DNA from 2 places in the Psychrobacillus sp. FSL K6-1415 genome. Region 1 is predicted to be linked to the other one. Evidence: a T-box and tRNA genes for the amino acid it is inferred to sense, from the RefSeq annotation. Region 1 holds a T-box; the other holds one or more tRNA genes.

Region 1 (11,504 bases):
TTCAAAGCTCATCTTAGTTCTAGTGCTAGGCTCAAAAAACAGGTTCGATACCATGTAGTTATTCTTCAGAGTTGAGGTGGTACCATCACGAAATGCTTGTGTTTGTTTTAATATCTGATGTATTTGATCCGCCGATAAGTCTTTCATTGATACTAAATTTTCCATGAATATCCACCTTTCTGTTTAAATCAAATTCTCCTGGTGGATTTGAGTCTAGACTTTTATTGAGAAGCTCGATAAAGTCTGTGACATCCGCCGGAGGCTTGTTTAGTAAATGTTAAAACCTCCTCGAAAAAGTTTCGAGAAGGTTCGTTTTTGCATAGACAAGTAGTAGGATCATGCTACATGTCCCAACTTGCTATCCGAACCTTTTGCTGACTCACTGTTCAACTTCTTAAAAGGTCTATTATTTAGTTTGATGTAAATCTGTACTTTCTGCTTGTTTTCTACCTGGTAGGATCAGATTTAGTATAACCCCGATAATTGCCGCTAAAGCCATACCTTCAATACTAAGAGCTTCTGTGACAATGAATTTTGCCCCACCGATTCCTATTACTAGGATTACAGATGCAATGACTAAATTTCTACTATTGCCAAAATCTACTTTTGCATCAACTAACATACGTAACCCACTTGCTGCGATTATCCCAAATAGTAGGATAGATACACCGCCTAAAACTGCTGTTGGTATCGTAGAAATAACTGCCATTGCTTTTCCAAAAAACGAAAGTAGGATCGCTACTACAGCTGCACCCAAAATAACATAAACACTATATATACGAGTTATTGCTAACACTCCAATGTTTTCACCGTAAGTAGTTTTAGGTGGTCCACCGATAAGTGCACTTACTAACGTTCCTAGACCATCACCTAGTAATGACCTATGCAATCCAGGTTCTTTTATGTAGTCTCTTTCTACAACTTTCCCTAACACGAGCTGATGCCCAATATGCTCTGAGATAGTGACGATAACGATTGGAACCATCACTAGTAATATATTTGAAGTAACAACAAAATCATAATGTACTCCAGGAACTAAAAAGTCTGGTGAAGCGAACAATTTCGCTTCTTTTATTGGGGTAAAATCAACAATCCCGATAATAATGGAATATATATAACCTACAACTAATCCTATTAAGATTGGCATTGTACTAATTATATTTTTAAAGTATACCGTACAGATGATCGCTGTAAACAATGTAACTAAAGCTGCTGAGAAATGCAGGAAGCTATATTCTTTTATGCCTGATTCTGCATTTGTTATATTCATTGCCATATCGACTGCTGTACTCGACAATCCGAGACCAATAACCATAATAACAGGACCTACTACAATTGCTGGTAAAAGCTTCATAATCCATTTATAACCACTTTTCCAAATTACAAGAGACACAATTCCATAAACTAATCCTACGAAAACTGCCCCGATCATGGCATTACCCGGATTAATAGCTTTTCCCGATTCATTCAACCCATTTACTGCCACAAGAATAGGTGCGATAAATGCGAACGACGATCCTAAATATGCTGGTACTTGGAATTTAGTTACGAGTAAGAAGATAATTGTTGCTATCCCGCTTGTTAACAATGCAATCGCAGGGCTTAAACCTACCAGCTGTGGTACTAATATGGTAGATCCGAACATCGCAAACATATGTTGAAAACTTAAAGTGATGAGCTGCCCACCGGATGGCTTTTCATTTACATCTAAAACGGCATTTGACATAAATTTTACCTACCTTTTAAATAATTTTTTTAATTGACCTGGAAGTATATGCTTCTTACTCAATATCTGTTTATCTCCAGCGCTTGTCGATGCTTTCTCTTTGCTTATTCGTAAATGGTTACTGCATCTACTTCGTCTGTTTCTGTAACTTTTACAACAATTCTCTCACTGCTAGAGGTAGGTATATTTTTTCCAACATAGTCTGCTCGAATCGGTAGCTCTCGGTGCCCTCTATCAATTAAAACTGCTAGCTGAATTTGAGATGGTCTTCCTAAATCCATTACTGCATCCATTGCAGCTCGGACAGTTCTTCCGGTAAATAAAACATCGTCAACCAAAATAACTTTTTTATCCTTCACATCATGTGTTATATCAACTTGTTGCACTAGCGGTTCAGCTGTATCATTCTTCAAGGAAAGATCATCTCTATATAGCGTTATATCAAGCTCTCCTGTTTTTATAGGTTTGCCCTCAATACGTTCGATTCTATCCGCTAGACGCTGAGCTAAAAATGCTCCTCTAGTTTTGATGCCCACTAGAATACATTCATCAATCCCCTTGTTACGTTCAATAATTTCATGTGCAATTCTTGTGAGTGCTCGATTTATCGCTTGCTCATCTAGAATATTCGCTTTTTCTCCCATCAACTTACATCTCCTTTGAACAAAATAAAAAACCTTCTAAGCTCGAGAGCCCAGAAGGTTGTAAATGCGTAATAAATTAGAGTGATTACTAAAAATCCGCAGATTGATAGTGAGTCACGTTCACAAGTACCTTCTCAGCCTCTCTGGACTGTTATTAAAGGTGAAGCTATATAATTTTTTCTTATTTCTTTCACTAGTATAGAGTACTATTCCTCATTAATCAATGATTGTTTTTTTAAATCTTGTATCAAATTAGTGAAATCCTCTGGAAGTGGATAGGAGAACTCTAAGTATTCTCCCGTTTTTGGGTGAATAAAACCTAATAATCCTGCATGTAAAACTTGTCCATCAAAACTAATAGTTTTTTTCGGGCCGTATTTTGGATCTCCAGCAAGTGGATAACCAATATATTTCATATGAACACGAATTTGATGTGTACGTCCAGTTTCCAATTGGCATTCAACTAACGAAAATTTATCAAATCTCTCTATAACACGAAAATGTGTAACAGCGTGCTTACCATTATCTACTACCGCCATACTTTGTCTTTCTTTTTTATCACGAGCAATAGGAGCATCAATCGTCCCTTTATCGTGAGCAATGCGACCATGCACAAGTGCTGTGTACTTACGAGTAACTGTTTTCTTTACAAGTTGGTCCACTAACGAGACATGTGCTACATCATTTTTAGCAACCATCAAAAGACCTGTCGTATCTTTATCAATACGATGCACAATTCCAGGACGCATAACTCCATTAATACCTGACAAATCTTTAATTTGATACATCAAACCATTAACTAGTGTTCCAGTAGTATGTCCAGGTGCAGGATGTACAACCATTCCGCGAGGTTTATAGACAACAACTACATCTTCATCCTCATAGATGATTTCTAAGTTCAAGTTCTCGGCAACAATATCAAGTGGAACAGCATCTGGAGGTGTAACGACAATAACATCACCAGCTTTTACTTTATAGCTCGTTTTTGCTGGCTCATTATTTACTGTTACAAAGCCGTCTTTTATAAAATTTTGAATTTGTGTACGTGACCAATCTGATTCAAAAGATGCAATTGCTTTATCAATGCGCTCTTTTGCTTGTTCATTTTCAATAATAAATGTTAAATCTTCCATTACTTCACCTTTTTCTTTTCAGCTCGTTCTTCTTGAAATACGAATAATATTATAATTACAACACCAATAGTTAGTGCAGCATCTGCCACGTTAAAGATTGGAAAATCATAATTAATAATAGGTATTAAAACATCGACGAAGTCTACTACTTCGCCTCTCCAAAGTCGGTCAATAAAGTTCCCTATTGCTCCTCCAAGTAGCATCATCAAGCCAGCTTGAAATACTGGCTTTCCTTTTGCTTCTTTATGAAAATAATAGATAATTCCAATGATGACGATGATAGTGACAATGGTAAAGAATCCTATTTTTCCTTCTAGAATGCCCCAGGCTGCTCCTCTATTTCTATGAGAAAGTAGCGCTAGGTAAGGGTCCCACATAATAATTCGTTCACCAAGTATCATATTTTTAACGACTAGCCATTTTGTCCATTGATCTAATGCAATGACAAAGGCCGCCAGTCCATAAAATTTCCACACATTATTTCCCCCACATAACAAATTCTTTTCAGCAAAATTGAACACTCTCCATCTAGTTTAACACAGAACCATGCAATACGTAAAAGAGCAGACACAATTTCAACATCGATTATGTACCATAAGAGTTGAAAGGATGGCGGCTTTATGGGCTATTTGCTCGATGTTAAGGACTAAGGTAGAGAATTTAAGGGCTATATTGAAATCTATGGATTATTAAAAGTGATTTATGGGCTATCCGAAAACACTTAAGGGCTTTACCTTTAAAATTAAGAGCTATCTAGCCATTATCCTATAAAAAATGTGATCCAAATAATTGGACCACATTTCTTTGTTTTATTTACTTAACAACCTCTGCGCAACGTGCACATAAAGTTGGGTGGGCTTCACTTGTACCAACTGTTTCGGAAATTGTCCAACAGCGCTCACATTTTTCACCATCTGCTTTTTCTACTACAACAGAAGCATGCTCTAATACTAAGCTGTTTGCTGGTGCTTCAGACGGTGCACCGCCTAATTCAAATTTAGAAACAATGAACAATTGTGCAAAGTCAATGGCATCTGTTTCAAACAGTGCTTTATAGTCATCATTTACATATAAAGCTACTTTAGCTTCTAATGATTTACCGATCGTTTTTGCATTTCGCGCTTCTTCTAGTGCTTTTAATACATCATCACGTAATTCCATAATTTTATCCCACTTAGCTGCTAAATTCTTGAATTCAGGATAATCAACAGCTTCTGGCATATCCGTTAATTGAACACTTTCCGCAGTTTCATGCTCTAAATAAGCCCAAAGCTCATCTGTCGTATGAGGCAAGATAGGTGTTACTAATTTTAGTAGAGCTAATAACGTATCATACATAACTGTTTGCATAGCACGACGATCCGAGTGGTCCTCGCCATAGATATACACAACATCTTTTGCAATATCTAAGTAGAATGAACTTAACTCACTTGATACAAAGTTATTCACCGTATGATATACACTTGCAAAATCGTAGCGATCATATGCAGCTCTTACTGTTGTAATTACTTCTTGAAGTTTCATGTACATATACTGATCCACTTCACGAAGACCCTTGAATTCCACACGATTATTAACAGGATGGAAATCACTAATATTACCATGTAAGAATCTGAATGTATTACGGATTTTACGATATACTTCTGATACCTGTTTGAAGATCGCATCTGATACACGTACATCTGCTGTATAATCTACAGAAGCTACCCACAAACGTACAATGTCTGCACCTAACTGATTTATCACTTTAGAAGGAACGATTACGTTCCCTAATGATTTACTCATTTTACGTCCATTTCCATCCAATGTGAAACCATGGCTTAACAAACCTTTGTAAGGAGCGTGACCAAACATAGCCGTACTTGTTATTAACGAAGAGTTAAACCAACCACGATATTGATCCGATCCCTCTAGATATAAGTCAGCTGGGAATACTAAATCGTCGCGTTCTTCTAGGACACCTTGATGAGATGAACCGGAATCGAACCATACATCCATAATATCTGTTTCTTTCGTAAAGATACCATTCGGACTTCCAGCATGTGTAAATCCTTCTGGTAGTAATTCCTTCGCTTCTTTTTCAAACCAAATATTTGAACCGTGCTCACGGAATAGTTTAGAAACATGTGAAATAGTCTCTTCTGTCAGAATCGGTTCTCCATCTTCCCCATAAAATACTGGAATTGGAACTCCCCATACACGCTGACGAGAAATACACCAGTCTCCACGATCGCGAATCATGTTAAATAGACGAGTCTCCCCCCATGCAGGAGTAAACTTGGTATCCCGAATAGCTTGTAGCAATTCATCTCTAAATGCCTCAATAGAAGCAAACCATTGTGCTGTAGCACGATAAATAACTGGTTTTTTTGTACGCCAGTCATGCGGATATGAATGTGTAATAAATGTAAGTTTCTCAAGCGCACCTGCAGCCTCTAAAGCTTCTGTAATCGCTTTGTTAGCTGTGTCATAAAATAATCCTTCAAAACCAGGTGCTTCAGCAGTCATTACACCGCGGTCATCAACTGGACAAAGAACCTCTAAGCCGTAAGCTTTTCCAACGTAAAAGTCATCTTCCCCGTGTCCAGGAGCTGTATGAACACATCCAGTCCCAGATTCAGTTGTTACATGCTCTCCTAAAATGATAAGAGAATCACGATCGTATAATGGATGTTTTGCAACGAGACGATCCATTTCCTTACCTTCCAGTGTACGTTCTACTGTATATTCTTCCCAGCCTAATTCTTCCGCAACAGATTTTACTAAATCTAATGCAACGACAAATTTAGAACCTTTCGTATTAACGACTGCATACTCAACTTTAGGATGCAAGGAAATAGCTAGGTTTGCAGGAATTGTCCAAGGTGTTGTAGTCCAAATGATAAATTTTGTTCCTTCTTCCAGAACTCCTTTTCCTTCAGTCACCTCAAAGCTTACATAAATAGATGGTGATTTTTTATCTTGGTATTCAATTTCTGCTTCAGCCAATGCTGATTCACTTGATGGTGACCAGTAAACAGGCTTTAACCCTTTATAAATATATCCTTTTTTAGCCATTGCACCGAATACTTCAATTTGACGTGATTCAAATGCAGGAGTTAATGTAACATATGGATTATCCCAGTCCCCACGAACACCCAAACGTTTGAATTGTGAGCGTTGATTGTCAATTTGTTGATATGCATACTCCTCACAAAGCTTCCTAAACTCTGCTAAAGACATCTCTTTACGTTTTACACCTTTATTGGTTAGTGCTTGCTCGATTGGCAGACCATGTGTATCCCAGCCTGGAACATAAGGTGCATGGAAGCCTGACATAGACTTGTGACGGACAATCATATCTTTTAATACTTTATTTAATGCATGACCCATATGAAGATCACCATTGGCATAAGGTGGTCCATCATGTAGTACAAAAAACGGACGATCTTTTGTATGGTCCTGTACTTTTTTATAAATATCCTGATCTGCCCATTTAGTTTGAATTTCTACTTCTTTCACTGGTAAATTTCCACGCATAGGGAAATCAGTTTTTGGCATTAATAACGTATCTTTGTATTCCATCTTATAACCTCCTAATTATTAAAAGCATGAGTACTGTAAAGGAGTGGCGAAAACAAAAAAACTCCACATCCCTAAAAGGGACGAGGAGTTATGCTCGCGGTACCACCCTACTTGCGATTTGTATAAAATCGCCGCTTAGAATGCCATAACGGGGCATTAACCGAAGACACTTACTATTTGTTCTGTGCCCTTGCTCCAAAGTGATATTCTAAATAAGATTCTACCCTGAGCTCTCACCACCCTCAAGTCGCTTTGTCGAAATCTATTTTAGACGTCTTTTTCAACGCATATTATATGATATGATATGAAATTATTATAGGTAAAGTATGGCTATGAGTCAAGAAATGTTAATCTTCCGTAACAGATATACGATCAATTGCTTCTGTATCCACATCATATTCCATTAAATGATTCCAGTCATCTGTGTTGATCAAATCTAGCTGGGCTTCGACTAACATTTTAAAACGATTTCGGAAAACTTTTGACTGCTTTTTCAAGTCCTCGATTTCCAATGCAATCCTTCTAGCCTTAGTTAAAGCTTCGTTAACAATTCGATCAGCATTTTTTTCTGCCTCTTTCACAATTAACTTCGCTTCTTTTTGTGAATTGCGACGAACCTCTTCTGCTGCCTCTTGTGCAACGACAATTGACTTATGTAATGTCTCTTCAATTGAAGTAAAATGACCAACCTTTTCGCTTGAAGTTTTAAGCTTTGTTTCTAATTCCTTTTTTTCTTTCATCAATATTTCAAGATCTTTCATAATTTGATCAAGGAATTCGTTTACTTCATCTTCATTATATCCTCTAAATCCTTTACCAAATTCCTTGTTATGTATATCAAGTGGTGTTAGTGGCATTTTAACATCTCCTTTACTTACTATTCTTGTATTCTTTCTTACATTATACATTTCCAAGAAGGTGAATACATCTAAATTTGAAATATTCTTATAAAAATTAACTTTTAAGTTCTAACCTGCCTATTTGTAGTCGTAATTTATCTTTTTTTGTTCTTCCTTCGATCATTATTAATTTTACTCTTCCATGCCCTCTAATAGAAAGTAAATCAAGTTCTTGTAACTCAAGAGATACCTGATCCTTTTCTGACCAGTTCACTTTGACCTTACCAGCTTGAATAAGGGATGCTGATTTTTGACGAGAAATATTAAAAACTGCCGCAATCACTGTGTCTAACCTAAGGGAACTAACCGTTAAAGTATCAGGTATCCATTCCTCCTGTTGAACAAAATAATCGATTGGATCTTCTATCACATTTATATGAACTTTCACTTTCCCAATGGATGTGAAATTAGCTCGAACGTAATCTAAAACCTCTAAGGCAACGACGAACTGAATGGCTCCTTCTTGTACGCGTATATCACCAAATTTACTACGATCAATTCCTAGTGACATCATTGAACCAAGAACATCCTTGTGCTTTAGCGTAACAAATTTAGTAGGATAATGAACTTCCACTACTTTCGAAGAGAAATCGTTATCAGATGGAGTAAAATAAGAAGGAAACAATAAGACTCTTCTTCTCTCCGCATCCTCTAGTGCACCTTGAGCGCTAGAGTCAATCTCTTCATATTGCCTACGAATCGAGTCTACGATAAATTGCTGCCTTGGGTCTAGAAAGTCCGTCAACTTAGGAGCATATCGATCCTCAACTTCCCGCATCATACTCACAACCTGTTCTATAAATGGCTGTTCTTCTTTTCTAAAATGTTGCAATACATTTTCCATTTTAATATTTCCCTTTCGACTATAGTAAAAAACCCCACGAAAGTGAGGTTAGACAACTATATTAGCTATATAATATATGCCTGTCATTGCTAGGTTTAATACAAAAATTGCCACAATTGGTGAGATATCAATCATCCCTAATGGAGGAATAATTTTTCTAAATGGTTCTAAGTATGGCTCACATATTTTCCCTAAAAACTTTCCAAAACCTGATTGTTGAATGCTCGGAACCCATGACATTAAAATATACGCTATTAATGCATACGTATAAATTTGAACACCCCAGCTTATTAAAGATAAAACTAATCCCATAATTTAAATACTCCTCTGTTAATCTAAGTCATTATAGTAATAATCCGATATTGCACCATCGACTTCAACAGAATCTGGTGCACAAAGGAATATATCCGTACCTATTCTTTGTATGTCTCCACCTAAAGCGTACACTGTCCCACTTAAAAAGTCGATTATTCGAATTCCCTGCTCCTTATCAATTCGTTGCAAATTTACAATTACAGCCTTTTTACTTTTTAAGTGTTCAGATATATCTTGTGCTTCTGCATACACTCTCGGCTCTATCAATATTACTTTTGATGACTTTTGGACATTTTGAATACTAACGAGATTAGGAGTGTTCATATCCTTTGGAATCGTATTAAATTTACGTTCTTTAGGAGCAGACTTTACAGTTTGTTGCTTTATATTATTATCAACTGTTTTTTGCTGCTGAGGTCTTGGTTGCTGCGCTTCTGATGCTTCCTCATCTTCATCTAAGTAGAAGAAGTTTTTCATCCAGTTTTTCATGCTCATACAATTCCCTCCCTCTCTTTTCCAACCAATGCTGTTCCGACTCTAATAAATGTTGCACCTTCTTCTATTGCTATCTCATAATCCCCAGACATTCCCATGGAAAGTTCTGTACAAGGGGCGCCTGCTATTTGTTTAGCTGCAATTTTACTTTGGAGTTGTTTCAATCTGCGGAAAACATTTCGAATGATTGTGTCATCTTCCGTATTAGGTGCCATTGTCATCAATCCAATAATGCGAATACGTTTATGGTTTTTAAGCTGATCTACAAATGCTTCTACTTCTTCAAAAGCAAGCCCATGTTTTGACTCTTCTTGGGATACGTTTACTTGTACAAAACAATCCTTTGTGGAGGTAGCTCTTTTCTCAATTTCATCCGCTAAACTCATCCGGTCTAATGAATGCAAGAAATTTATATGGTTAATAACTGATTTAACTTTTCTTGTTTGCAATGAACCTATGTAATGCCACCCAACATCATTAGAAATGGCATCTAACTTTTTCTGTAAACCCTCTGGTCGATTTTCTCCCAAATGCCGAATACCATTTTCTATTACCTCGTTTGTTCGACTAACTGAAACTTCTTTTGTTACTGCTATTAATGTAATATCTTCTAACTTTCTATTACCTCGGTCGCATGCATTTTGCATACGCTGTTGAATTTGTTCTAAGTTTTGTTGTACGTTTGTCATTCGAAACCCAACTTTTCATCAATTGTTTTTGTTTATTGTATCAATGAAAAGCCGTTTTATCAATGATGAACATTGTAAGTCTATGTTTTTGATACAATTATAACATCTTTTCCAATTATCGCTATATTTTGTACGGCTATTTTCTTTGTGTCTCTTTTTTTATTAAAAAAAGTTGGATACGCTCCATTTTCTTCTACTAAAAATGAAATAATATAACCAGTTTCTTTATCAATTTCTGCGTCTACAATATAGCCGAGTAATTGCCCACTCTTTGCTTCTATTACTTCTTTTTGCTGCGCATCTGAAAATTTCATCATTAACCCCCTTTATTCATTATATGAATGAAAATGAAAAAAACGCTTTTTTTCTAAAAAGAAAAAAATCCAGATCTTAAACGCTTCGTTCTAATGCATAAATACGGAATCCTACTAGTAACTACCTATATGATTTTTAGAAAGTGTTTTCTGCCGGACCAAAAGTCACTACGATTATGCTCCACCCAAAAATCACAGGAGCTAACTTGTTGTTCTTAAGAAATTTATAACAACAGAAAAACGCTTCTTCTAAAAAGAAAAAGCGTTTTTGCTAAATAACTTATGGATTCAATTGGCTTTGAATAGTTGATAAGGCACTTTTCTCTAATCTTGAAATTTGTGCCTGCGATAAACCTAAGTCCATTGCTATTTCTGTTTGTGTAGCTCCATAGTAAATTCTCTTCGTTAATATTTTCTTTTGTCTTGTATCTAGCTTCTGAAAACTATCCTTCACAGTAAAATAAGTTACCCATTGATCTTCGGATACATCATTATCGCATAATTGGTCCATCATATAAATAGCGTCTCCACCATCACTGAATATTGGCTCTTGTAAAGATACAGGATCTTGAATAGCGTCTAAAGCAATTAATATATCCTCCACTGAAATATCTAGCTCTTTTGACAAGTCATCCAAGGTTGGTTCTTGTAAATGTTCGTTGATAAACTGTTCCTTTGCTTTCATAGCTTTATATGCAATATCTCTTAACGATCTTGATACTCGTACTGAATGATGATCACGTAAGTGTCTTTTTATTTCTCCAATAATCATAGGAACTGCATACGTAGAAAAACGGACGTTATGCTTTAAATCGAAATTCTCAATTGATTTGATGAGCCCAATACAACCAACTTGAAACAAATCATCTGCTTGCTCTCCT
Region 2 (11,504 bases), 1.3 Mb from region 1:
GGAGCTGTAAGTGAGCTTTGATCCGGAGATTTCCGAATGGGGAAACCCACTGTTCGTAATGGAGCAGTACATTTGCGTGAATACATAGCGCATCTGAGACACACCCAGGGAACTGAAACATCTAAGTACCTGGAGGAAGAGAAAGAAAAATCGATTCCCTGAGTAGCGGCGAGCGAAACGGGAATAGCCCAAACCAAGAGGCTTGCCTCTTGGGGTTGTAGGACACTCTACATAGAGTTACAAAGGAATGAGTTAGACGAAGCGATCTGGAAAGGTCCGCAGGATAGGGTAAAAGCCCCGTAGTCCAAAATTCATTCTCTCTTGAGTGTATCCTGAGTACGGCGGAACACGTGAAATTCCGTCGGAATCCGGGAGGACCATCTCCCAAGGCTAAATACTACCTAGTGACCGATAGTGAACCAGTACCGTGAGGGAAAGGTGAAAAGCACCCCGGAAGGGGAGTGAAATAGATCCTGAAACCGTGTGCCTACAAGTAGTTAGAGCCCGTTAATGGGTGATAGCGTGCCTTTTGTAGAATGAACCGGCGAGTTACGATTACATGCAAGGTTAAGTTGAGAAGACGGAGCCGCAGCGAAAGCGAGTCTGAATAGGGCGAATGAGTATGTGGTCGTAGACCCGAAACCAGGTGATCTACCCATGTCCAGGATGAAGGTAAGGTAACACTTACTGGAGGTCCGAACCCACGCACGTTGAAAAGTGCGGGGATGAGGTGTGGGTAGCGGAGAAATTCCAATCGAACCTGGAGATAGCTGGTTCTCTCCGAAATAGCTTTAGGGCTAGCCTCAAACGTTAGAATCTTGGAGGTAGAGCACTGTTTGGACTAGGGGCCCATCCCGGGTTACCGAATTCAGACAAACTCCGAATGCCAATGATTTATGTTTGGGAGTCAGACTGCGAGTGATAAGATCCGTAGTCAAGAGGGAAACAGCCCAGACCACCAGCTAAGGTCCCAAAGTATTTGTTAAGTGGAAAAGGATGTGGCGTTGCTTAGACAACCAGGATGTTGGCTTAGAAGCAGCCATCATTTAAAGAGTGCGTAATAGCTCACTGGTCGAGTGACGCTGCGCCGAAAATGTATCGGGGCTAAACAAATCACCGAAGCTGTGGATTGATACCTTTGGTATCAGTGGTAGGAGAGCGTTCTAAGGGCGTTGAAGTCAGACCGGAAGGACTGGTGGAGCGCTTAGAAGTGAGAATGCCGGTATGAGTAGCGAAAGACGGGTGAGAATCCCGTCCACCGTATGACTAAGGTTTCCTGAGGAAGGCTCGTCCGCTCAGGGTTAGTCGGGACCTAAGCCGAGGCCGATAGGCGTAGGCGATGGATAACAGGTTGATATTCCTGTACCACCAAACCACCGTTTGAGTAATGGGGGGACGCAGAAGGATAGGGTAAGCATGCTGTTGGTTATGCATGTCCAAGCAGTAAGGTGTGAATGTAGGCAAATCCGCATTCTGTAACATTGAGCTGTGATGGCGAGGACGTATGTCCGGAGTTCCTGATTTCACACTGCCAAGAAAAGCCTCTAGCGAGGTGATAGGTGCCCGTACCGCAAACCGACACAGGTAGTCGAGGAGAGAATCCTAAGGTGAGCGAGAGAACTCTCGTTAAGGAACTCGGCAAAATGACCCCGTAACTTCGGGAGAAGGGGTGCTCTTTTGGGTGCATAGCCTAGAAGAGCCGCAGTGAATAGGCCCAGGCGACTGTTTAGCAAAAACACAGGTCTCTGCAAAACCGTAAGGTGAAGTATAGGGGCTGACGCCTGCCCGGTGCTGGAAGGTTAAGAGGAGTGCTTAGCGCAAGCGAAGGTGCGAATTGAAGCCCCAGTAAACGGCGGCCGTAACTATAACGGTCCTAAGGTAGCGAAATTCCTTGTCGGGTAAGTTCCGACCCGCACGAAAGGCGTAACGATCTGGGCACTGTCTCAACGAGAGACTCGGTGAAATTATAGTACCTGTGAAGATGCAGGTTACCCGCGACAGGACGGAAAGACCCCGTGGAGCTTTACTATAGCTTGATATTGAATTTTGGTGCAACTTGTACAGGATAGGCAGGAGCCTTAGAGCCCGGAGCGCCAGCTTCGGAGGAGGCGTCGGTGGGATACTGCCCTGGTTGTATTGAAATTCTAACCCATACCCGTAACCCGGGTAGGAGACAGTGTCAGGCGGGTAGTTTGACTGGGGCGGTCGCCTCCTAAAGTGTAACGGAGGCGCCCAAAGGTTCCCTCAGAATGGTTGGAAATCATTCGAAGAGTGTAAAGGCAGAAGGGAGCTTGACTGCGAGACCTACAAGTCGAGCAGGGTCGAAAGACGGGCTTAGTGATCCGGTGGTTCCGCATGGAAGGGCCATCGCTCAACGGATAAAAGCTACCCCGGGGATAACAGGCTTATCTCCCCCAAGAGTCCACATCGACGGGGAGGTTTGGCACCTCGATGTCGGCTCATCGCATCCTGGGGCTGTAGTCGGTCCCAAGGGTTGGGCTGTTCGCCCATTAAAGCGGTACGCGAGCTGGGTTCAGAACGTCGTGAGACAGTTCGGTCCCTATCCGTCGTGGGCGTAGGAAATTTGAGAGGAGCTGTCCTTAGTACGAGAGGACCGGGATGGACACACCGCTGGTGTACCAGTTGTTCTGCCAAGAGCATCGCTGGGTAGCTATGTGTGGACGGGATAAGTGCTGAAAGCATCTAAGCACGAAGCCCCCCTCAAGATGAGATTTCCCATTACGCAAGTAAGTAAGATCCCTCAAAGACGATGAGGTAGATAGGTTCGGGGTGGAAGCGTGGCGACACGTGCAGCTGACGAATACTAATCGATCGAGGACTTAACCAAATTTTGTTTAATGTAACAATGTCGTTTATCCAGTTTTGAAAGAATAAATTTTTTATTAAATAACCCTTGAAAAATTCTGCAGAGTTGTTATAATAAAGCATGTCTTTCAAAAGTATTCAAGTCTAGTGATGATGGCGAAGAGGTCACACCCGTTCCCATACCGAACACGGAAGTTAAGCTCTTCAGCGCCGATGGTAGTTGGGGGTCTCCCCCTGTGAGAGTAGGACGTCGCTGGGCTTGTAATAAAATTATATTTCCCATGGAGGATTAGCTCAGCTGGGAGAGCATCTGCCTTACAAGCAGAGGGTCGGCGGTTCGAGCCCGTCATCCTCCACCATATATTTACTCCTGCCGGAGTAGCTCAACTGGTAGAGCAACTGACTTGTAATCAGTAGGTTGAGGGTTCAAGTCCTTTCTCCGGCACCATTTTTAGAGCCATTAGCTCAGTTGGTAGAGCATCTGACTTTTAATCAGAGGGTCGTAGGTTCGAATCCTACATGGCTCATCACTTTTTAAGTGAATTATGTATGCGGGTGTGGCGGAACTGGCAGACGCACTAGACTTAGGATCTAGCGCCGCAAGGCGTGGGGGTTCGACTCCCTTCACCCGCACCATTTAATTTAATAACCGAGCGGAAGTAGTTCAGTGGTAGAACACCACCTTGCCAAGGTGGGGGTCGCGAGTTCGAACCTCGTCTTCCGCTCCAAAGATTCATTAAAGTGCCGGGGTGGCGGAACTGGCAGACGCACAGGACTTAAAATCCTGCGGTAGGTGACTACCGTACCGGTTCGATTCCGGTCCTCGGCACCACTTTTATGAAATATTGCGCTCGTAGCTCAATTGGATAGAGCACTTGACTACGAATCAAGAGGTTGCAGGTTCGAGTCCTGCCGAGCGCACCATATAACGGGAAGTAGCTCAGCTTGGTAGAGCACTTGGTTTGGGACCAAGGGGTCGCAGGTTCGAATCCTGTCTTCCCGACCAGTTATTACTTTTTGGGGCCTTAGCTCAGCTGGGAGAGCGCCTGCCTTGCACGCAGGAGGTCAGCGGTTCGATCCCGCTAGGCTCCACCATGAACATTGAAAACTGAACATGCAAAACGTTAAGACATACAGCCTATCAACTAACTTTGTTAGTCTGATAGCAAAACAATTTTGACATCATTTAATGATGATGCCAGCAAAACAAATGAGCTTTTTAAGTTCTCTATTATGGAGAGTTTGATCCTGGCTCAGGACGAACGCTGGCGGCATGCCTAATACATGCAAGTCGAGCGAATGACGAAGAAGCTTGCTTCTTCTGATTTAGCGGCGGACGGGTGAGTAACACGTGGGCAACCTGCCCTGTAGATTGGGATAACTCCGGGAAACCGGGGCTAATACCGAATAATCCATTTCCTCACATGGGGAGATGTTAAAAGACGGCATCTCGCTGTCACTACAGGATGGGCCCGCGGCGCATTAGCTAGTTGGTGAGGTAACGGCTCACCAAGGCGACGATGCGTAGCCGACCTGAGAGGGTGATCGGCCACACTGGGACTGAGACACGGCCCAGACTCCTACGGGAGGCAGCAGTAGGGAATCTTCCACAATGGACGAAAGTCTGATGGAGCAATGCCGCGTGAGTGAAGAAGGTTTTCGGATCGTAAAACTCTGTTGTGAGGGAAGAACAAGTACGAGAGTAACTGCTCGTACCTTGACGGTACCTCATTAGAAAGCCACGGCTAACTACGTGCCAGCAGCCGCGGTAATACGTAGGTGGCAAGCGTTGTCCGGAATTATTGGGCGTAAAGCGCGCGCAGGCGGTCCTTTAAGTCTGATGTGAAATCCCACGGCTCAACCGTGGAAGGTCATTGGAAACTGGGGGACTTGAGTACAGAAGAGGAAAGCGGAATTCCAAGTGTAGCGGTGAAATGCGTAGAGATTTGGAGGAACACCAGTGGCGAAGGCGGCTTTCTGGTCTGTAACTGACGCTGAGGCGCGAAAGCGTGGGGAGCAAACAGGATTAGATACCCTGGTAGTCCACGCCGTAAACGATGAGTGCTAAGTGTTAGGGGGTTTCCGCCCCTTAGTGCTGCAGCTAACGCATTAAGCACTCCGCCTGGGGAGTACGGTCGCAAGACTGAAACTCAAAGGAATTGACGGGGGCCCGCACAAGCGGTGGAGCATGTGGTTTAATTCGAAGCAACGCGAAGAACCTTACCAGGTCTTGACATCCCGCTGACCGGCCTAGAGATAGGCTTTTCCCTTCGGGGACAGCGGTGACAGGTGGTGCATGGTTGTCGTCAGCTCGTGTCGTGAGATGTTGGGTTAAGTCCCGCAACGAGCGCAACCCTTGATCTTAGTTGCCAGCATTCAGTTGGGCACTCTAAGGTGACTGCCGGTGATAAACCGGAGGAAGGTGGGGATGACGTCAAATCATCATGCCCCTTATGACCTGGGCTACACACGTGCTACAATGGACGGTACAGAGGGTCGCAACCCCGCGAGGGTGAGCAAATCCCATAAAACCGTTCTCAGTTCGGATTGTAGGCTGCAACTCGCCTACATGAAGCCGGAATCGCTAGTAATCGTGGATCAGCATGCCACGGTGAATACGTTCCCGGGCCTTGTACACACCGCCCGTCACACCACGAGAGTTTGTAACACCCGAAGTCGGTGGGGTAACCCTTACGGGAGCCAGCCGCCGAAGGTGGGACAGATGATTGGGGTGAAGTCGTAACAAGGTAGCCGTATCGGAAGGTGCGGCTGGATCACCTCCTTTCTAAGGATAATATCGGAATACGAATCTTTATTCGTATCTTAACGTTTTGCAGTTCAGTTTTGAATGTTCATATTAATATATGGAAATTCAAAGAGGGCCTATAGCTCAGCTGGTTAGAGCGCACGCCTGATAAGCGTGAGGTCGATGGTTCGAGTCCATTTAGGCCCACCATACCCTTTTTTTGTTTCGGGGCCTTAGCTCAGCTGGGAGAGCGCCTGCCTTGCACGCAGGAGGTCAGCGGTTCGATCCCGCTAGGCTCCACCAAATTATATTATTTGCTCCTGCGATTACTCGTCGCAAAGGAACAAAATCTTTGTTCTTTGAAAACTGGATAAAACGACATTGAAACAATAAACAACAAGAAATTCTGTTGTGATTATTTACGTAATTACAACGTGTAAGACTTTTTAACTTTTAGGTTAAGTTAATAAGGGCGCACGGTGAATGCCTTGGCACTAGGAGTCGACGAAGGACGGCACTAACACCGATATGCTTCGGGGAGCTGTAAGTGAGCTTTGATCCGGAGATTTCCGAATGGGGAAACCCACTGTTCGTAATGGAGCAGTACATTTGCGTGAATACATAGCGCATCTGAGACACACCCAGGGAACTGAAACATCTAAGTACCTGGAGGAAGAGAAAGAAAAATCGATTCCCTGAGTAGCGGCGAGCGAAACGGGAATAGCCCAAACCAAGAGGCTTGCCTCTTGGGGTTGTAGGACACTCTACATAGAGTTACAAAGGAATGAGTTAGACGAAGCGATCTGGAAAGGTCCGCAGGATAGGGTAAAAGCCCCGTAGTCCAAAATTCATTCTCTCTTGAGTGTATCCTGAGTACGGCGGAACACGTGAAATTCCGTCGGAATCCGGGAGGACCATCTCCCAAGGCTAAATACTACCTAGTGACCGATAGTGAACCAGTACCGTGAGGGAAAGGTGAAAAGCACCCCGGAAGGGGAGTGAAATAGATCCTGAAACCGTGTGCCTACAAGTAGTTAGAGCCCGTTAATGGGTGATAGCGTGCCTTTTGTAGAATGAACCGGCGAGTTACGATTACATGCAAGGTTAAGTTGAGAAGACGGAGCCGCAGCGAAAGCGAGTCTGAATAGGGCGAATGAGTATGTGGTCGTAGACCCGAAACCAGGTGATCTACCCATGTCCAGGATGAAGGTAAGGTAACACTTACTGGAGGTCCGAACCCACGCACGTTGAAAAGTGCGGGGATGAGGTGTGGGTAGCGGAGAAATTCCAATCGAACCTGGAGATAGCTGGTTCTCTCCGAAATAGCTTTAGGGCTAGCCTCAAACGTTAGAATCTTGGAGGTAGAGCACTGTTTGGACTAGGGGCCCATCCCGGGTTACCGAATTCAGACAAACTCCGAATGCCAATGATTTATGTTTGGGAGTCAGACTGCGAGTGATAAGATCCGTAGTCAAGAGGGAAACAGCCCAGACCACCAGCTAAGGTCCCAAAGTATTTGTTAAGTGGAAAAGGATGTGGCGTTGCTTAGACAACCAGGATGTTGGCTTAGAAGCAGCCATCATTTAAAGAGTGCGTAATAGCTCACTGGTCGAGTGACGCTGCGCCGAAAATGTATCGGGGCTAAACAAATCACCGAAGCTGTGGATTGATACCTTTGGTATCAGTGGTAGGAGAGCGTTCTAAGGGCGTTGAAGTCAGACCGGAAGGACTGGTGGAGCGCTTAGAAGTGAGAATGCCGGTATGAGTAGCGAAAGACGGGTGAGAATCCCGTCCACCGTATGACTAAGGTTTCCTGAGGAAGGCTCGTCCGCTCAGGGTTAGTCGGGACCTAAGCCGAGGCCGATAGGCGTAGGCGATGGATAACAGGTTGATATTCCTGTACCACCAAACCACCGTTTGAGTAATGGGGGGACGCAGAAGGATAGGGTAAGCATGCTGTTGGTTATGCATGTCCAAGCAGTAAGGTGTGAATGTAGGCAAATCCGCATTCTGTAACATTGAGCTGTGATGGCGAGGACGTATGTCCGGAGTTCCTGATTTCACACTGCCAAGAAAAGCCTCTAGCGAGGTGATAGGTGCCCGTACCGCAAACCGACACAGGTAGTCGAGGAGAGAATCCTAAGGTGAGCGAGAGAACTCTCGTTAAGGAACTCGGCAAAATGACCCCGTAACTTCGGGAGAAGGGGTGCTCTTTTGGGTGCATAGCCTAGAAGAGCCGCAGTGAATAGGCCCAGGCGACTGTTTAGCAAAAACACAGGTCTCTGCAAAACCGTAAGGTGAAGTATAGGGGCTGACGCCTGCCCGGTGCTGGAAGGTTAAGAGGAGTGCTTAGCGCAAGCGAAGGTGCGAATTGAAGCCCCAGTAAACGGCGGCCGTAACTATAACGGTCCTAAGGTAGCGAAATTCCTTGTCGGGTAAGTTCCGACCCGCACGAAAGGCGTAACGATCTGGGCACTGTCTCAACGAGAGACTCGGTGAAATTATAGTACCTGTGAAGATGCAGGTTACCCGCGACAGGACGGAAAGACCCCGTGGAGCTTTACTATAGCTTGATATTGAATTTTGGTGCAACTTGTACAGGATAGGCAGGAGCCTTAGAGCCCGGAGCGCCAGCTTCGGAGGAGGCGTCGGTGGGATACTGCCCTGGTTGTATTGAAATTCTAACCCATACCCGTAACCCGGGTAGGAGACAGTGTCAGGCGGGTAGTTTGACTGGGGCGGTCGCCTCCTAAAGTGTAACGGAGGCGCCCAAAGGTTCCCTCAGAATGGTTGGAAATCATTCGAAGAGTGTAAAGGCAGAAGGGAGCTTGACTGCGAGACCTACAAGTCGAGCAGGGTCGAAAGACGGGCTTAGTGATCCGGTGGTTCCGCATGGAAGGGCCATCGCTCAACGGATAAAAGCTACCCCGGGGATAACAGGCTTATCTCCCCCAAGAGTCCACATCGACGGGGAGGTTTGGCACCTCGATGTCGGCTCATCGCATCCTGGGGCTGTAGTCGGTCCCAAGGGTTGGGCTGTTCGCCCATTAAAGCGGTACGCGAGCTGGGTTCAGAACGTCGTGAGACAGTTCGGTCCCTATCCGTCGTGGGCGTAGGAAATTTGAGAGGAGCTGTCCTTAGTACGAGAGGACCGGGATGGACACACCGCTGGTGTACCAGTTGTTCTGCCAAGAGCATCGCTGGGTAGCTATGTGTGGACGGGATAAGTGCTGAAAGCATCTAAGCACGAAGCCCCCCTCAAGATGAGATTTCCCATTACGCAAGTAAGTAAGATCCCTCAAAGACGATGAGGTAGATAGGTTCGGGGTGGAAGCGTGGCGACACGTGCAGCTGACGAATACTAATCGATCGAGGACTTAACCAAATTTGTTTAACGTAACAATGTCGTTTATCCAGTTTTGAGTGAACAAACACTCTATATATGAGGGTTTCAAGATACAAGCAGTGCTAGGAAACAAGTGAGAGAAGGAAGGAACGTACTAACGTACGTGACTGAAGGATCGAATGAAGTTGACAACGCAATGCGCCGTATATTGAAAGCCGAATGAGTCTAGTGATGATGGCGAAGAGGTCACACCCGTTCCCATACCGAACACGGAAGTTAAGCTCTTCAGCGCCGATGGTAGTTGGGGGTCTCCCCCTGTGAGAGTAGGACGTCGCTGGGCACCAAAGAAAAAGTCGTTACCGAGAATTGGTAGCGGCTTTTTTTGTATAAATAAATAAGCCGTAGGCAGTCTTTCTCTATAAAGAAGCATGCGAGAAAGTAGAGGGGCAAAGAGTTCAAGGAAGCAAACGAGAGAGACTCGGAGCGTATAACATACGCGAGAATTGAACGAGAGCGGCTGACGAAGAAATCTGCTGACCATCTGCTTTCGCAGCCCCGGACACGGAAGTAAAGCTCTTGCGCCGATGGTAGTTGGGGGTCTCCCCCTGTGAGAGTAGGACGTCGCTGGGCACCAAAGAAAAAGTCGTTACCGAGTAATTGGTAGAGACTTTTTTGTATTTAGAAATAAGCCGTAGGCAGTCTATCTCTATAAAAAAGTATGCGAGAAAGTAGAGGGGCAAAGAGTTCAAGGAAGCAAACGAGAGAGACTCGGAGCGTATAACATACGCGAGAATTGAACGAGAGCGGCTGACGAAGAAATCTGCTGACCATCTGCTGTTGCAGCCCCGGACACGGAAGTAAAGCTCTTGCGCCGATGGTAGTTGGGGGTCTCCCCCTGTGAGAGTAGGACGTCGCTGGGCACCAAAGAAAAGTCGTTACCGAATTATCGGTAACGGCTTTTTTGTATTTAGAAATAAGCCATAAGCAGTCTATCTCTATAAGAATGTATGCGAGAAAGTAGAGGGGCAAAGAGTTCAAGGAAGCAAGCAAGAGAGACTCGGAGCGTATAACATACGCGAGAATCGAACGAGTGCAGCTGTCATTAGGAGATGAAAAATCACTGGGCACCAAAGACAAAGTCGCTACCGAGATAGGTAACGGCTCTTTTATCTATTACTAAAGTTTTTAATTTCCTTCAACTGTTCTATTGTTACTCTCCTTTATTCGATTATTAAATTATTTTAATTACTTGCTGTTTTACAACTTAACAGACAGAATATGAAGTAACTACATTTATATAGGAGGGACAAAGTGGTAGTAATATTAGCAGTAGATGATGACATACATACACTTGAATTAATCTCTATTTATTTATCTCAATCTGGATACCGCGTTATTAAAGCTAAAAATGGAAAAGAAGGGTTAGACATATTGGAACATGAACTCCCTGATTTAGCAATTATAGATGTCATGATGCCTATAATGGATGGTTTTCAATTAACTAAAATAATACGCGAACAATATAATATTCCAGTATTACTCTTAACAGCAAAAGGGAAACTTGAGGATAAAGAAAAAGGATATATTGCTGGATCGGATGACTATTTAGTAAAACCGTTTGAACCAAAAGAATTATTATTTCGTATCCGCGCTATTTTAAGAAGATATGATAAAACGAGTGATGTTAATATTCGGATTGGCAATATGTTAATTAATAGGAAAAGCTTCGAGGTTCAGGTTGGAGAAGAGGTACTAGTTTTACCTTTAAAGGAGTTTGAACTACTGTCCAAATTAGCTTCTAAGCCAAACCAAGTCTTTACTCGAGATCAATTAATAGAAACAGTGTGGGGAGTTGATTTTGAAGGAGACGAACAAACATTAAGCGTTCATATTAAAAGGATAAGAGAGCGATTAACTAAATTAGAGACAGCAATTCAGATTACTACAGTTCGTGGAATTGGTTATAAATTGGAAGAGTCTATATGATGAGAACTTTATATAGTAAGTTCGTTTGGATAACATTGCTCATAATGTTATCGAGTGGAACATTAGGATTTATGATAGTAAATACATACTACCATCAAAATCTAAAGGAAAAGAATGATGAAAAAAATGTATTAGTCGCGAAATCAATCGTTGAAAGTATTAATATGGCTAATATAAATGAACTGGACCCCTTTCTCCATTCAATTGGCAATACTGGATATCAGTTATACATCGTAAACGAGGATGGGGAAGAAAGAGCTTACGGAGGCGAGTTTCGCGTTGAGGAGATTAATACATCAATTGTTGAAAATGTTATAAACGGGGAAACGTACCACGGTATGAGAGAGTTCCCTAAAGAAACATTTATTACCGGTTATTTTTCTAATGAATTAACGAATACGGTTGGTGTGCCATTTACCTATGAAGGAAAAAAGTATGCCCTGTTCCAACGACCGAATATTAAATTCTTATTTAATGAGATTCATCTGTTGTTAGGCGGATTAGTAGTAATAATGATTATTTTAAGTGTGATAGCAATGTTGATAGTTGCGAAGATAATGATTGATCCGTTAACTAAATTGACAATAGCGACAAATAGAA

The links. The T-box of region 1 lies ahead of ileS (isoleucine--tRNA ligase). A T-box ahead of a tRNA ligase gene usually reads a tRNA of that ligase, here a tRNA-Ile.
Region 2: it has a tRNA-Ile gene. The T-box ahead of ileS (isoleucine--tRNA ligase) is inferred to sense a tRNA for this amino acid. The anticodon was not compared.

The regions. Positions count from the first base shown of each region.
Region 1 is NZ_JBBOOQ010000001.1:1,346,097-1,357,600, reverse strand. Features, by position in the region: gene MKY60_RS06270 (aspartate carbamoyltransferase catalytic subunit) at 1-165, opposite strand, end outside; gene MKY60_RS06265 (solute carrier family 23 protein) at 407-1,726, opposite strand; gene pyrR (bifunctional pyr operon transcriptional regulator/uracil phosphoribosyltransferase PyrR) at 1,831-2,370, opposite strand; gene MKY60_RS06255 (RluA family pseudouridine synthase) at 2,577-3,503, opposite strand; gene lspA (signal peptidase II) at 3,503-3,979, opposite strand; gene ileS (isoleucine--tRNA ligase) at 4,317-7,067, opposite strand; T-box leader at 7,141-7,360, opposite strand; gene MKY60_RS06240 (DivIVA domain-containing protein) at 7,415-7,924, opposite strand; gene MKY60_RS06235 (YlmH family RNA-binding protein) at 8,022-8,810, opposite strand; gene MKY60_RS06230 (YggT family protein) at 8,859-9,122, opposite strand; gene MKY60_RS06225 (cell division protein SepF) at 9,141-9,620, opposite strand; gene MKY60_RS06220 (YggS family pyridoxal phosphate-dependent enzyme) at 9,617-10,309, opposite strand; gene MKY60_RS06215 (YlmC/YmxH family sporulation protein) at 10,390-10,623, opposite strand; gene sigG (RNA polymerase sporulation sigma factor SigG) at 10,904-11,504, opposite strand, start outside.
Region 2 is NZ_JBBOOQ010000001.1:95,730-107,233, forward strand. Features, by position in the region: rRNA gene MKY60_RS00445 (23S ribosomal RNA) at 1-2,848, shown strand, start outside; rRNA gene rrf (5S ribosomal RNA) at 2,970-3,085, shown strand; tRNA gene MKY60_RS00455 (tRNA-Val) at 3,110-3,185, shown strand; tRNA gene MKY60_RS00460 (tRNA-Thr) at 3,199-3,274, shown strand; tRNA gene MKY60_RS00465 (tRNA-Lys) at 3,281-3,353, shown strand; tRNA gene MKY60_RS00470 (tRNA-Leu) at 3,378-3,462, shown strand; tRNA gene MKY60_RS00475 (tRNA-Gly) at 3,480-3,554, shown strand; tRNA gene MKY60_RS00480 (tRNA-Leu) at 3,570-3,658, shown strand; tRNA gene MKY60_RS00485 (tRNA-Arg) at 3,674-3,750, shown strand; tRNA gene MKY60_RS00490 (tRNA-Pro) at 3,756-3,832, shown strand; tRNA gene MKY60_RS00495 (tRNA-Ala) at 3,846-3,921, shown strand; rRNA gene MKY60_RS00500 (16S ribosomal RNA) at 4,057-5,611, shown strand; tRNA gene MKY60_RS00505 (tRNA-Ile) at 5,706-5,782, shown strand; tRNA gene MKY60_RS00510 (tRNA-Ala) at 5,800-5,875, shown strand; rRNA gene MKY60_RS00515 (23S ribosomal RNA) at 6,029-8,957, shown strand; rRNA gene rrf (5S ribosomal RNA) at 9,143-9,258, shown strand; gene MKY60_RS00525 (response regulator transcription factor) at 10,230-10,904, shown strand; gene MKY60_RS00530 (sensor histidine kinase) at 10,901-11,504, shown strand, end outside.